Regions from separate parts of the Agrobacterium sp. K11 genome, predicted to be linked through region 2. Evidence: riboswitches for the same ligand, from Rfam matches in the RefSeq annotation. Region 2 holds a riboswitch; each other region holds the start of a gene.
The links. A riboswitch is a leader RNA that binds a small molecule or an ion and turns the genes downstream of it on or off. The one in region 2 is predicted to bind cobalamin.

Region 1 (3,274 bases), on a different contig from region 2:
CGATTGCGTTCAATGGTCGTCTCCGCTGACCGGATTGTCATCCCGAAAGCTTAGAATGGACTGCGACGTTTATCTGCTGAAATGCGAATGATTTCGGTAGATTGTTGTGACCTTCCAGTGCTTTCAGAAAATTCGTGCTGGCGTAACCGGCTACCGTCGGATGTCGTGGGCTAGGCCGGGATCGGATGAAGGTTGTGAGCCGTAGGGGAAGAGGGCCGTTGGTTATGGACCTGCTCAAAGTCGATAGTTTCGAGTTGCGGACCGTGGATATCGCGGACGTGGCTGCCGATCATCTGCATGCACTCTCCATGGCCGTCGGATGGCGATATCACGCGAATGAATGGTGTTTTCTGCGGCAATGCGGCGTGGGTCTCGCTGCGCTCGATGAGATCGACCGTGTTGTCGCAACCGCGATGCTCTTTCCCTATGATCAGGGGTTTGCGACGCTTGGCATGGTCATTGTTTCCCCCCGTTTGCAGGGGCAGGGCGTAGCACCATGGCTTGTGCAGAAACTTGTCGCGAAATTCCCCACTGTCTCCCTGCGGTTGAACGCGACGGGAGCGTCGCGGCGGTTGTTTTCAAGGTTGGGTTTTGCCGGTGATACGGAAAAAGTATATCTGTTCCGGGGAAGGGCGAATTGCCTTTTCGAGATACCGCCGCCCGGCAGAAAACAACGAATAGAGCCGTTATCCGCAGGTCATCTGACTGATGTGGTGGAACTAGACCGGGCGGCTTTTGGCGTTTCGCGCCGGAACGTTTTGCAGCGACTTTTGACGCAGAATGCGGGTTACGGTGTGTTTGAGGCAGACCGTCTTACCGCTTTTGCGCTGCGCCGTGCGGCGGGGCGGGGCCACATTATCGGTCCGGTCGTTGCGGGTGCGGACATGGATGCGATTGCGCTTGTGAGGCGGCATTTTACCGATCTGGACGATGAGCTGGTGCGCCTCGACACCATCGGCGACAATAGTCTCTTTATTGATTTTATTGCGCAATCCGGGCTGGTGGTGATTGAAACCCTTACCGCCATGTCCAAAGACGCACCGCAACCGGCGCCTTCCGGCGCTACAAAAATTTTCGCGTTGGCGGGTCCGTCTTTGTGCTGAGCTGCGGCACTATCGCAATTGACGCCCCGGCGCTTGCCCCTTATGTCAGAAAGCGACGGTTCCTGAAGCCGAACGGCAAAGGGATTAATAGGGAACATGGTGCGGGTGATTTCTATCGCCCAATGCCGTGGCTGCCCCCGCAACTGTAAGCGGATTGCCGTTCATCCTCGTGACGCCTGAAAAGCGTCATGCCACTGCACCCTTCAAGGTGCGGGAAGGCAGATGAACGGCGCATATTCGCGAGCCAGGAGACCTGCCGTCATAATATTGACCATCGTTACGGGCGGGGATGCCCGGAAGAGGAGCTGATTATGACCTTTCCGTCCGCGGAAACGTATTTAGAGTCCCGTTCTCCATCTCCACACTTGTTGTCGCTCTGTCACTACGCGTTTTGACGCGCGGCCTGCGGATCACGCCACTTTATTTAGACTGGAGAACATATGTTTCATTTCAAACGCCTGCCGGTTTCCGCCGGTCTTCTGGCTGTCGCACTAGCGGCCTTGCCCGCCGGTGCCGCTCAGGCTGCCGAAACCACCTATCCGCTGACGATCAATAGCTGCGGCCACGAAATCACCTTCAAGCAGGCGCCCGCCCGCACAGTATCGGTCGGCCAGAGCACGACCGAGGTTCTCTATCTGCTCGGCGTGGCCGACAAGGTGGTGGGCACGGCGCTGTGGATCGGCCCGGTTCTGAAGGGTTACGAAGACGCCAATGACAAGGTGGAGCGGCTTGCCGACAATGATCCGAGCTTCGAGGCGGTGGTTGGCAAGAGGCCAAACCTCGTGACGACGCAGTTCCAGTGGCAGATCGGTCCCGAAGGCGTTGTCGGAACACCGGAGCAATTCGCCGAACTCGGTATTCCCGTTTATACCTCCCCTGCCGATTGCATGGGCAAGGACAATTCCGGCGGCGGCGATGGCGTGCGCAAGTCCGTTTTCACCATGGACCTGATCTACCAAGAGGTCCGCGACCTTGCGAAAATTTTCAACGTGCAGGATCGCGGCGAGGAAGTCGTTGCCGACCTGAAAAAGCGTGAGGAAGCCGCCCGCGCCAAGATCGCTTCGGCGAATGGCAAGATTTCAGCAGTCTTCTGGTTCTCCAGCGCCGAGCTGGATATCGATCCTTACGTGGCGGGCCGCAATGGTGCGCCGGGTTACATCATGTCCGCGCTCGGGCTGAAGAACGTTATCGAAAGCGATGAGGAATGGCCGACTGTTGGCTGGGAAACCATCGCCAAAGCCAATCCGTCCGTGATCGTTGCCGGCAAGATGGACCGCCGGCGTTTCCCCGCCGATGACGTCGCCGTCAAGCTCAAGTTCCTCGCTACCGATCCGGTTGCCAGCATCATGCCCGCCGTCAAGGCGGCCCATGTCTTCGAAATGGACGCGCAGGCGATGAACCCGACCATCCGCACGATCGAAGGCATTGAAACGCTGGCCGAGGCGATTTCCACAGCCGGTCTCGCCAAGTGAACGGTCTTTCCGTCAATCTCGGCAGGGCGGGTCTGGCTTTTGCCGCACTCGCCCTGCTGCTCGTCGCGCTGATGGCCGGTGCGGCCATCGGCGAGACTGCCATTCCATTCGACGTGGTGGCAAAGACCATTGCCAATCGTGTCTTCCATGCGGGTTATCCGCTGGAGCCGCTGGATGAGGGCATCGTCTGGAGTTACCGCCTCAGCCGCGCCGTCGTTGCCGCGTGCTGTGGCGCCTCGCTGGCGCTGGCCGGTGCGGTGCTTCAATCACTTCTGCGCAACCCGCTCGCCGATCCCTATATCCTCGGTATTTCCGCAGGCGCCTCAACCGGGGCCGTGGCCGTGGCGCTTCTGGGCTTCGGGGCGGGGTTCCTGACGATGCCGGCTGGCGCCCTGATCGGGGCTTTTGTGGCTTTTTCGCTTGTCAGCCTTCTGGCGGTGCGGGCAGGGCACGGCAACAGCGCCATCATCCTGGCGGGGGTCGCCGGTTCGCAACTGTTCAACGCCATGACGTCGTTCATCGTCACCAAATCCGCCAATGCCGAACAGGCGCGCGGCATCATGTTCTGGCTGCTGGGCAATCTTTCGGGCGTGCGCTGGCCGGATGTCTGGCTGGCTTTGCCGGTCAGTATTGCGGGTCTTGGGGTGTGCCTCTGGTACGCACGCGCGCTTGATGCTTTCGCTTTCGGCGGTCAGGCAG
Region 2 (3,274 bases):
CCAAGCGCCTCGGTTGCGACTATCTTTCCGTCAGCGCCACGACCGGCAATGTCGCCGCGCATCGTTTCTACGAAAGCATGGATTTCGCGCCGCGCCCGGTCACCGGCATGCGCTACATGCAGTCTATCGCCTGATTGCAACCTTTGGAGACGGTCATGACACGGATTGCCATTGCGCTTGCGCAGGATTTTGCGGACTGGGAACCGGCGCTGCTTGCCGCCGCCGCGCGCGGCTATCTCGGCGTCGAGATCGTTTACGCAACCCCGGACGGCCGGCCCGTGGTTTCAATGGGCGGGCTCAACGTTACGCCCGACACATCCTATGATGCACTTGATCCTGCTAACATCGATGCGCTCGTCATTCCCGGCGGCCTCAGTTGGGAAAAGGGAACGGCTGTCGATCTTGGCGGGCTGGTACAGCGGTTTCGCGAGAAGGGCCGGTTGGTTGCCGGCATCTGCGCGGCTGCCAGCGCGCTTGCAGGCACGGGCGCCCTTGATGACGTCGCCCATACCGGCAATTCGCTCGCCTCTCACAAGGCCTATCCGTCCTATCGCGGCGAAGCGCTCTATCGCGACCAGCCGAAGGCGGTCAGCGATGGCGGCATCGTAACCGCAGCCGGCAGTGCACCCGTCAGTTTCGCAGTGGAAATTCTGAAACACCTCGGCCTCTTTGGTCCGGAAGCCGAGGCGGAACTTCAGGTTTTTGCGGCGGAGCACCGGTGAGGCTCACCTTGGCATCGAGAGTTTTGCGGATCCTCTCATCGTCATTCCTGTGCTTGTCACAGGAATGAGGGTGGTGGAGAAGTTAAGCCGCGAGACCATCACAAATCACCCCCGATCAAGCACCCGGCAGACACGGGGCGCGACATCCCCGCCCTCCCCCGCAATCGCACGGCGGATATCGCGGCTGTTGAGATGCAGACTGCGACCGGCCGGCAAAGCCGAGCGTTTTATCTTGGCAAGGGCTGCGGCCGTAAAGGCAGCCTCATTCTCATGAAAATAGGCGAGCGCCGCTTCCCGTTCCGGGCTGACGCCAAGGACTGCCTTGAAAGCAAGGCGATGCACGGCGCAGAAAGCGCCGTGACCGGGAACGGCAAAACGCAGCGCATCGAGTTCCTCACTCCATTCGGCTGCGCCCTGCATGGTTTCAAGCCTGCTGGAAGCGCTTCAGGAAAAACGCGCTCAATGTTCCGAGCAAGGCCCAGAAGACAAAGCTGGTCACGGTGGCGGCGACGATGAACTGTCGTTCCAGCGGCAGCGGTGCCAGCGCATGTTCACCTTCCGGCGGCAGGGGCGCGCCCACCACATGTGGAGCAACGATCAACACCAGTGCGAGCACGATTGCCCAGGGTTCGCGGCGGAATGCGATCAGCGCAATGCCGCCTGCGGTCGCCGCAACCGTCGAAAGCCACCAGATTTGACGCGCCTCAAGCGCGGCCGCCGGGCTGCCCGGCAGTTCCGGCGGCAGGCCGATCATCGGCGCAAGCATGACGGCGGCAAAACCGGCCACACCCCACAAAAGGCCTTCGCGCCAGCCGGCATCGGTGCCGCGCAGCGAGATGAGGCCGGTCAGCACCAGCGCATAACCGATGGCGGTCAGCACGTTGGCGGCGACCGTATAGGCGGTGCGCTCGAAGCCGTCGGCCGGAGACCAGGCTTCCTCGTTATGTTCGTGCGCGGGAACGGCAGCGCCGGTCGTGGCCGGAGCATCATGGCTGTGGGGCGCTTCGCCACCGGCATTTTCATAGGTTTCCGCCTTCAGGATCAGCGGCGTGGTGCCGAAAGCCTGCATGGCCGAAACGGCGAAGCCGCCAACGATGCCGACGAGGACGGCAGTAAAAACGATATTGCGAAAGAACGACATGCTTTTTCCCCTCAATGGCAAGGGAAAGCATTGGCATGACGCGTGTCATGCGCGGCGTTGTGAACGGCTTCCACATGCGAAAAGCCGACAAAACCGACGACGAACAGACCAAGCACGATCGCCGTCAGCGATTGCGCGAAGCTGCCCGTTTTTGCTGAAACGGCGGCATTTGCCGTATTCTGGTTGATGGACATGGTGACCCCTCTTACGGCGCGACCCCGCGCCTTTAGACGCGGCGGAACGGCAAACGCCGTGCAGCCGCATGCGATACACTTCACCACGGGGATACGAGACTGACACAGGGCGGCACGTTCAAGCACCACCACCCTGAAATTCCGCTCTTCCGGACACCCCGCCGGCATGGACATTTCCGTGATGGCAGGTCTCCTGGCTTACGGGTCAAAACCTGAAACACCTTCCCGGCATTGCCCTCGCCCATATCCGGCGAGATGCTTACCAGTGGCATTTCGTTTCAGGCTCTCCGCTCACAGTTGCGGGGGCAGCCACGAATGAGGATGTCTCCCTATCGTGTTCCCTTTTCACCTTCCGGAACGCCCGGAAGGAACCATCACAGGATCGTTATCCGATGGGTGTGGGTGGGAGTCAATGGCAGGCCGGCGTGAGAATTGCGCGCCGCGGCTGGATGCCGGATCAAGTCCGGCATGACGGCAAAGGGCTACCGTGCCGGGATGGCCTTCAGATAGGCGGCGATCGCATTGCGGTCTTCGGCCGTCAGATGCGCCATATTCTGCTGCACCTTGACCATGGAGCCGCCGACGCTGTCGAATTCCGGGGTGAAGCCGGTTTCCAGATAGTTGGCAATATCGGCCGCCTCCCAGCTTCCGACGCTCTGCGAGCCGGGGGTGATATCGGGAATGCGGCCCTCGCCTTCGGGATTTGGACCACCGGCCAGCCATTTGCCATCGAGAAAACCGCCAAGCGCATTGCGCGGCGTGTGACATTCGCCGCAATGGCCCGGGCCTTCCACCAGATATTGGCCGCGCAGCAATTCGGCATTGGCATCGGCAAGCTCGACGCGGGGTGGCGCGGATGTATCGAAATAGAGGAATTTCCAGCCGCCCAATGCCATGCGCATGTTGAAGGGGAACGGCAGTTCGTGATCCGGCGCGTCATTCTGGCTGGCGGGCAGAACCCGCAAATAACCGAAGAGATCGTTGATGTCCTTCTGCGTCATGCGGGCATAGGAGGCGTAAGGGAAGGACGGGTAGAGATGTTCGCCGTTCTTGCCGACGCCGCGCGTCATCGCATCGCCGAATTCCGAAAGCGTCCAGCCGCCAATGCCATGCTGCGGATCGGAGGAAATATTGGGCACATGGAAGGTGCCGAAGGGGCTTTTCAACGCTTGCCCGCCCGAAAGCGTCAAAAGCGCATCGCCCTTGGCATCTGGTGC
Region 3 (3,274 bases), on a different contig from region 2:
GGCGTGTTTGCTCGCCATCACTGACGATGTCGATGCCGGCCTGTTGCTGATCGTCCAGTGAAAGGCGCAGGGCATCTCTCTTGCCTTCCAGTAATTCCTCGCCCTCCAGCTTCCAGGGCGACCACAGTTTTTCGGGGTGCGCAAGCCAGGAGGGTTTCGGCAGGCTGCCAGCCGTCGATGTGGGGAGAAGTTTCTTCACGATGGGACCTCTTCTAAGTGATGCTCAGGCGGGGCGGTGAGCAAACAATTGCTCAAGGACGGCGCGGTATGGCTTGATGAAGTGTTTTTCGGTGAACTTACCCTGATCCACCGCCAAGCGATTTCGTTCGTCGCGATCGTAAATGACCCGGGTCAGCGAATAGTCCTGGTGCTTCAGGTTGGGCTGGTAAAATGTCCCGGCTGCTGCGTTCGCATTGTAGATTTCGGGGCGATAAATTCTCTGAAACGTTTCCATCGTGCTGATGACGCCGATTAGCTCAATATTGGAGTAGTCGCCCAGCAAGTCCCCAACAAAGTAGAAGGCCAACGGCGCAACGCTGCCTGCAGGCATGAAGTAGCGAACCTGCAATCCCATTTTCCCGAAATACTGGTCGGTGGACGAGAACCCATTCTGCCGGTATTCGACGCCCATCACGGGGTGATGATTTTCGGTCCGGTAATAGGTCTTGCTGGTCGAGGCGCTGATGCAAATGACCGGCGGCTTGCGAAAGTACGAGCGGTAGGCATCCGACCGCAGAAAAGACTTGAACAGGTTTCCATGCAGGTCGCCGAAGTCGGCCGGAATGCTGAAGGCAGGAACGCTCTTGTTATGCTCCGGCAGGACAATGCTGAAGTCGTAGTCTCGCACATAGGAGGAGAAGTTATTCCCCACAATGCCGTCGATACGCTCACTGGTTTTGTGATCGATGATCGTCGTCTTCAGTATCTCGATGAGGGGAAATTTTTCACCTGCGACATCGAAGCTCATGTCGACCGAAATGATCTCCAACTCGACCGAGTATCGGTCCGATTTGGGATTATCCCAGTGAGCGAGGGCGTTGAAGCGGCTGTCGATCATGCGCATGACATTGCGCAGGTTTTCCTGCCGCTTTTCGCCCCTGGCCAGATTGGCGAAATTGGTGGTGATGCGCGTATTTTCTGAAGGACGATAGGTTTCATCGAAGGGTACGCTCGTGATCGTAAAAATGCAGGTCTGAGACATGTTGTGCCCCTATAAAGTTGGGGGGCATGGGTCTGCGGACGCATAGCAAGACGGGCCGCGACAATGCAGCCTTTGCTACGGCACACTGGGACACCCCGCCCGTGGACGTTATTTCACCAAAGGCAGGTCTCCTGGCTCACGGATCATCACTTCCGTCCGTCTTCCCGGGGTAAACCAGTGACATATTGGACTTCAGCTCGCCGCTTACAGTTGCGGGGGCAGCGTCGGCTTTTCCGCATGACACGGAGCACCGACTTCCCTCTTAGCCCCGGCACGTTGCGTGCAACGACTGGGGAACCTTAGGCGTGACGACCATATTGTAAGCCACGTCATCGGTCAACATCACATAACGATATCTTTATGTCCTTAAGTCTACGTTTCCATTGTCGGTTCCGACCGAGTAGGTTGCATTCGGCGTTGTCAGGCGATTCTTACATACGCGGACCTGGCCGTGGCAAACTAAAGATGAATCGTCGACTGTCGGTTCGATTCCGACAAGCGCAGGTAAGCATGCGTGATGACAGCTTCCGGGAAATAGTAGACGTCTCGCGCCACGCAGTTGAAAGGATCAGACCACACCACGAACAGTTCCTGGCGCGGGAGCAGCCTGGTGAAACCGGAGGCGCGCATGATTTCGGCTGCCACAGGCGTTTCAACGAAGCGGCCCCGCTGGAGGTTGGGATGCTATTCGGACATGCCCTACTGTGCCGGCGCAGCGCTATTTAAGGGATCGGCGTTTGAATTAAATAGCGAATGAGCGAAGGCAAGCACCCTTAAATAGCGGGCCGATAACATCACGGACGCGTATCCGCGACAGCATCGCCGAATCTGTGCTCGGTCCTTCGGACCGCCGCATGTCGTTGAAGGTGCACAGGAAGTTCCGATCCGCACCGGGCATCTGACAGGTCTGGCAGTGGGCGGTATTCGGCTTCGTTGATCGTACCGTTAGGCTTGAAACACTGGAACTGCCAGTCGGCAGTCAACGTTGCGGTTTTACGCTTTTCGCCGCTTTCAGCAGCGACATGCGTCCCAGTTTTCAATCTCCGGCGCAACGGCCTGGAGCAATATCCTTCTGCTGCCGCCGAGACGAACGATTATCCCTCACAAAGACGAATACAACCGCTTTTTCTAAGAAAAGGGTTCCAGCCTTTCGCTGCAAGGATTGCCCAGGCAGTAGCCCCGACATGCGGCAACCTGAAATATTTGAAGTCGGCAAATGTCGAGGTCGGCCCGATCATCAGCCCGGTCGTCAGTTCGTCCCCGACTGTCGCGTAGATCAGGTTATCGGGAGATATTTGTGCGGCAATGGTGGCAAGCAGCGCCTCGGCCCGCTCGGCATCGCCGACCTGCTGAAATGCCAGCGCGGCCTGGGCCGTACCTTCCAGCCACACACCATCCCGATCGTCGTTAAAATCAAAACCTCCCGCAACCGCATAATGCCGATCAACCCAATGCAGAACACGCCCACTGCGGCCCCGAAACTCCGGCACGGCGAGAATGGGCCAGAGCTCGGAATCTATTCCGGACTGGCTCGAGTTGGGTGTGTCGCTTCCGGGTAGGCTGCCGACGTAAAACCGTCCCTGCTGCTCATTCCACATCGCATCAAGAAATTTGCGTGTTTTGTCCCGCATCGCCTGCCAGGCGCGCGCTCCCTCAATTTCGGCGAGCCAACCCGCAACGGCATACACATCGAGATTATGTTCCGTCGATTTCCACTCGAGTTTGGCCGGTGCAGGCTCATGACCGAATGTGCCACCTGTGTAGCCGATATCGCGGACGCCCGCCGTATGCGCATCGATCCAGCGCATGAGTTTGGTCGCTGCCTGCACATAGGACGGATTGCTTAATCGTTCACTGGCAGTGAGAAGCGCAAGTGCCGCCCAGGCCAGGTTGCCCGTTGCGCTGCCGACCTGATAGTCATCCTCGACCCACGTCTTGCTGGCCTCACTCCAGAAACCGGGCAAAAGCATAGCATCATTTTCGTTCGCAACGGGGCCGGAACGGTAGGCGTTGCGCAGGCGGCCATCGCTGTAATAGCGATCGTTGTTGACGGCGAGCAGAAGCGCATCGGCA

Region 1: another riboswitch for cobalamin. It lies ahead of AC5SEO_RS02545 (ABC transporter substrate-binding protein); the one in region 2 lies ahead of AC5SEO_RS05875 (CbtB domain-containing protein).
Region 3: another riboswitch for cobalamin. It lies ahead of AC5SEO_RS19120 (DUF1852 domain-containing protein); the one in region 2 lies ahead of AC5SEO_RS05875 (CbtB domain-containing protein).

Annotation. Positions count from the first base shown of each region.
Region 1 covers NZ_JCAHRB010000002.1:178,794-182,067, forward strand. Annotated here, with positions in the region: gene argE (acetylornithine deacetylase) at 1-13, opposite strand, end outside; gene AC5SEO_RS02540 (GNAT family N-acetyltransferase) at 225-1,103, shown strand; cobalamin riboswitch at 1,143-1,378, shown strand; gene AC5SEO_RS02545 (ABC transporter substrate-binding protein) at 1,544-2,575, shown strand; gene AC5SEO_RS02550 (FecCD family ABC transporter permease) at 2,572-3,274, shown strand, end outside.
Region 2 covers NZ_JCAHRB010000003.1:139,604-142,877, forward strand. Annotated here, with positions in the region: gene AC5SEO_RS05855 (GNAT family N-acetyltransferase) at 1-134, shown strand, start outside; gene AC5SEO_RS05860 (type 1 glutamine amidotransferase family protein) at 156-722, shown strand; gene AC5SEO_RS05865 (hypothetical protein) at 828-1,142, opposite strand; gene AC5SEO_RS05870 (CbtA family protein) at 1,147-1,863, opposite strand; gene AC5SEO_RS05875 (CbtB domain-containing protein) at 1,875-2,057, opposite strand; cobalamin riboswitch at 2,224-2,448, opposite strand; gene AC5SEO_RS05880 (c-type cytochrome) at 2,540-3,274, opposite strand, start outside.
Region 3 covers NZ_JCAHRB010000010.1:160,723-163,996, forward strand. Annotated here, with positions in the region: gene AC5SEO_RS19115 (methionine synthase) at 1-199, opposite strand, end outside; gene AC5SEO_RS19120 (DUF1852 domain-containing protein) at 224-1,201, opposite strand; cobalamin riboswitch at 1,306-1,518, opposite strand; gene AC5SEO_RS19125 (hypothetical protein) at 2,296-3,274, opposite strand, start outside.